One region of the Variovorax sp. LjRoot290 genome, then DNA from elsewhere that is predicted to be linked to it. Evidence: predicted binding sites of a transcription regulator. Region 1 holds the regulator's gene; the other holds the start of a gene.
The links. The regulator HrcA, encoded in region 1, represses chaperone genes, less so after heat shock. The targets are predictions, from matches to a motif close to TTAGCACTCNNNNNNNNNGAGTGCTAA.

Region 1 (2,392 bases):
GCAGCTTCTTGCGCAATGTGTCGAAGTAGCTCCAGCCTTTCGGATGCAGAAAACGCACGCGGTAGTCGGAGCGGCGCACCACGACCTGGTCGCCGATGGCAAGAGAAGCCAGTGATTGCATGTCGAAATTGGCGCTCGCGTCGCGCCCGCCCACCAGCTCGATCAGGACCTCGTCGGCATCCGGCAGCAGGATCGGGCGGTTCGAGAGCGTGTGCGGCGCGATGGGCACCAGCACCCATCCCGGGACCGCGGGATGCAGCAGCGGGCCGCCGGCCGACAGCGCGTAGGCGGTGGAGCCGGTGGGCGAGGCGATGATCATTCCGTCGGCGCGCTGGTTGGCAACGAAATGGCGGCCGACCGAAACACGCAGTTCCACCATGCCCGAGGTGGCGCCGCGATTGACCACCACGTCGTTCATGGCGAGCGCATCGAACACCGACACGCCGTCGCGCATCACCTGGGCGTGCATGAGGCTGCGGTGGTCTTCCTCGTATTCGCCGGCCAGCATCGGGATCAGGGTCGCCTGGTAGTTGTCGAGGGAAATGTCGGTGATGAAGCCGAGCCGGCCGCGGTTGATGCCGATCAGCGGAACGCCGTAGCACGCCAGCTGGCGCCCGATGCCGAGCATGGTTCCGTCGCCGCCGACCACCAGGCCCAGATCGCATCGCTGGCCGATCTCTTCGACAGTCAGCGCGGGGTAGCGGGTCTGGCCGCACTCGCCGTCGCGCGGCTGTTCGACAAAGACCTCGCAGCCTTGCGCTTCCAGGAAGGCGCCGATGCCCTCCATGACCTCGTCCAGCGCGCCGGCCTGCGCCCGCGCGCCCGAAGCCTGGTATTTACCTATCAGGGCGACGCGCCGAAAGCTGGATGTCATGTACAAATTACAACATTAAAATCAGTCGATGCTGGACGATCGCGCCAAGTTGCTTCTCAAGACGCTGGTCGAGCGCTATATCGCCGAGGGCCAGCCGGTGGGCTCGCGCACGCTTTCTCGGGCTTCGGGGCTGGAGCTTTCGCCTGCGACCATCCGCAACGTGATGTCCGACCTCGAAGGGCTCGGGCTGATCGCCAGTCCGCACACCTCAGCAGGCCGCATTCCGACTGCGCGCGGCTATCGGCTTTTCGTCGACACCATGCTGACTGCCCAGCGCGAGCAGTTCACGCCGCCGAGCCTCGCGCCCGACCAGCCGCAAAAGGTGATCGCGAACGCGGCGAACCTGCTGTCGAACCTGTCGCAGTTCGTTGGCGTGGTGATGGCGCCGCGCCGCGCATCCGTTTTTCGTCAGATCGAGTTCCTTCGCCTTTCCGACCGCCGCCTGCTCGTGATCATCGTGTCGCCCGACGGCGATGTGCAGAACCGGGTGATCTTCCCCGAGGTCGACTATTCGCAGTCGCAACTGGTTGAGGCATCGAACTACATCAACACGCACTTTGCGGGTCTGTCGATCGAGCAGGTGCGCGATCGGCTTCAGTCCGAGATGGAGCAATTGCGCGGCGAGATCGCTGCGTTGATGCAGGCCGCTGTCCAGGTGAGTTCCGAGGTGCTGACGGAAGCCCAGGACGAAGTCGTGATCGCGGGCGAGCGGAATCTGCTGGCCGTCACCGATTTCTCCAGCGACATGAGCCACCTGCGTCGTGCGTTCGAGCTGTTCGAGCAGAAGGCCCAACTGATGCGCCTGCTCGACGTGTCGAGCAAGGCGGACGGCGTGCGCATCTTCATCGGCGGGGAAAGCCAGGTGGTGCCCTTCGACGATCTGTCGATCGTGAGCGCGAACTACGAGGTCGACGGCGAGGTGGTGGGTACGCTTGGCGTCATCGGTCCGACGCGCATGCCCTATGAGCGCATGATCCAGATCGTCGACATCACGTCGCGGCTGGTCACCAATGCGCTGAGCCACCGCAAATAGCGGCGCCCGGCGCCCACTAGAATCCCTGATGTGCGGGCCGTTAGCTCAGCTGGTTAGAGCAGCGGACTCATAATCCGTTGGTCGATGGTTCAAGCCCATCACGGCCTACCACCACGCCTTGTCGCCCTCAGTCGCGGGCCAACTCCTCAGGCCTTTGCCTGTGTCTCGATCCGGCGACCTGGATCCAGGGCATAGAGGACCGCTTTCTCGTCCTGGCCCTTGGTGGATGCGTCCCCGAGCGGCATTTGTGCCGAGCCGTAGAGCTCGCGCTCCAGTCTTTTGGCGCGTTCGGAATACATCCGGGCCAAGGCCCCGTGATGTTCGGCAGCAGCCTGATGCTCGATACGCGCGAGATGGGCTTCTTCGAGAAGCGCCATGACTCGCCTGAGGTGGCCGTTTCGATTGGGCTGGAAAAAGCTGAACATCGGGACCTCCATCCAATAAACCAATGGAAGCCGTTTTTAGCGCCAGTCGGCCAAGTGGCG
Region 2 (2,392 bases), 3.4 Mb from region 1:
TAGACATTCGATCCTGTGGTCTTCACGCCTCCGAACATTGAATTTTTCGCTCCGGCCCGGAGCCATAGGGGCAGAATTTGGCGGCTACGTGCTTGCCGACGAATCACTTCTTCGGCGGCTTGAATGCACGTACCTGTCCCAATCTAGGAGAACCAAGATGGTCAGCAAGAACACGATTTGTCTCTGGTACGACGGCACCGCGTTGGACGCCGCGAAGTTCTACGCCGAGACGTTCCCGGACAGCGCGGTGGGAGCTGTCCATCGCGCGCCTGGCGACTATCCCGCGGGCAAGCAGGGCGATGTCTTGACGGTCGAGTTCACGGTGATGGGCATCCCTTGTCTCGGACTGAACGGGGGCCCGGCGTTCAAGCACAACGAGGCTTTCTCGTTCCAGGTTGCGACCGACAACCAGGCCGAAACGGACCGCTTGTGGAACGCGATTGTCGGAAACGGCGGCCAGGAAAGCGCATGCGGCTGGTGCAAGGACAAGTGGGGACTGTCGTGGCAGATCACGCCACGCGCCCTGACGGCCGCGATCGCCGATCCTGATCGAGCGGCGGCCAAGCGCACGTTCGAAGCCATGATGGGGATGAGAAAGATCGACATCGCTGCGATCGAAGCGGCTCGGCGCGGCTGACGCTCCCGATGCCGGCCCAGCCCCCGTCGCCGCGACAGCACGCACGCGGAACGCCACGATTTTTTACGGCTAGAACTCCGCCGCATCAAGGGGCGGTGCGCCCTCCTTCCCTCTCAGTGTTGGCCTAGGTTGGCCCTCGAAAGGTGTGCCGCCAGCGTGTGTGCAGTTCGCGCGAGCGTCACCTGAGCATGGCTTCGTTCTCGACTCTCCTTGGACCGCCGGGCCTTGAAACCCCGCCAAATGCCCTTATGATTAGCACTCGCTGAAGAGGAGTGCTAACAACCCCCCGCTTCCAGTGGCTGGGCAGCCGGCAACCATGCCAGCGCCCGAACCAAACCCCGTTTCTTATCCAGGAGATGCAATGAAACTTCGTCCTTTGCACGATCGCGTGATCGTCAAGCGCATTGAAAGCGAAACCAAGACCGCCTCGGGCATCGTGATCCCCGACAACGCCGCCGAGAAGCCCGACCAGGGCGAAGTGCTGGCCGTCGGCCCTGGCAAGAAGAACGACAAGGGCGAACTCGGCGCGATGAGCGTCAAGGTCGGCGACCGCGTCCTGTTCGGCAAGTACAGCGGCCAGACCGTCAAGGTCGATGGCGACGAGCTGCTGGTCATGAAGGAAGACGACCTGTTCGCGGTCGTCGAGAAGTAATCAACCCCTCTATCTGAATTCGGAGAAATCTCATGGCAGCAAAAGACGTAGTCTTCGGCGGTGAAGCCCGCGCACGCATGGTCGAGGGTGTCAACATCCTGGCCAACGCAGTCAAAGTGACCCTGGGCCCCAAGGGCCGCAACGTGGTGCTCGAGCGCTCCTTCGGCGCCCCGACCGTGACCAAGGACGGCGTGTCCGTGGCCAAGGAAATCGAACTCAAGGACAAGCTCCAGAACATGGGCGCCCAGCTCGTGAAGGAAGTGGCTTCCAAGACTTCGGACAACGCCGGCGACGGCACCACCACCGCGACCGTGCTGGCCCAGGCCATCGTTCGCGAAGGCTTCAAGTACGTGGCCGCCGGCATCAACCCGATGGACCTGAAGCGCGGCATCGACAAGGCGGTCACTGCCCTGGTCGAAGAGCTGAAGAAGGCTTCCAAGGCCACCACCACCTCGAAGGAAATCGCGCAAGTCGGCTCGATCTCGGCCAACAGCGACGACACCATCGGCAAGCTCATCGCCGACGCGATGGACAAGGTCGGCAAGGAAGGCGTTATCACCGTCGAAGACGGCAAGTCGCTCGACAGCGAACTCGACGTCGTTGAAGGCATGCAGTTCGACCGCGGCTACCTGTCGCCCTACTTCATCAACAACCCCGAGAAGCAATCGGCGTTGCTGGAAAACCCCTTCGTGCTGCTGTTCGACAAGAAGATCAGCAACATCCGCGACCTGCTGCCCACGCTGGAGCAAGTCGCCAAGGCCGGCCGTCCGCTCTTGATCATTGCCGAAGAAGTCGAGGGCGAAGCCCTGGCGACGCTGGTGGTCAACACCATCCGCGGCATCCTGAAGGTCGTGGCCGTCAAGGCACCGGGCTTCGGCGACCGCCGCAAGGCCATGCTGGAAGACATCGCCATCCTGACGGGCGGCAAGGTCATCGCTGAAGAAGTGGGCCTGACGCTCGAGAAGGTGACGCTGGCCGACCTGGGCCAAGCCAAGCGCATCGAAGTGGGCAAGGAAAACACCATCATCATCGACGGCGCCGGCGCTCCCGCCGACATCGAAGCCCGCGTGAAGCAAGTGCGCGTGCAGATCGAGGAAGCCACC

Region 2: groES (co-chaperone GroES) is a predicted target of HrcA. The motif match lies at 890-916, and genes of this name have one in related genera.

What each region holds. Positions count from the first base shown of each region.
Region 1 is NZ_CAXURW020000001.1:1,170,645-1,173,036, forward strand. It holds gene ACSQ9A_RS05925 (NAD kinase) at 1-874, opposite strand, end outside; gene hrcA (heat-inducible transcriptional repressor HrcA) at 903-1,907, shown strand; tRNA gene ACSQ9A_RS05935 (tRNA-Ile) at 1,942-2,018, shown strand; gene ACSQ9A_RS05940 (hypothetical protein) at 2,054-2,332, opposite strand.
Region 2 is NZ_CAXURW020000001.1:4,574,762-4,577,153, forward strand. It holds gene ACSQ9A_RS22790 (VOC family protein) at 158-637, shown strand; gene groES (co-chaperone GroES) at 999-1,289, shown strand; gene groL (chaperonin GroEL) at 1,322-2,392, shown strand, end outside.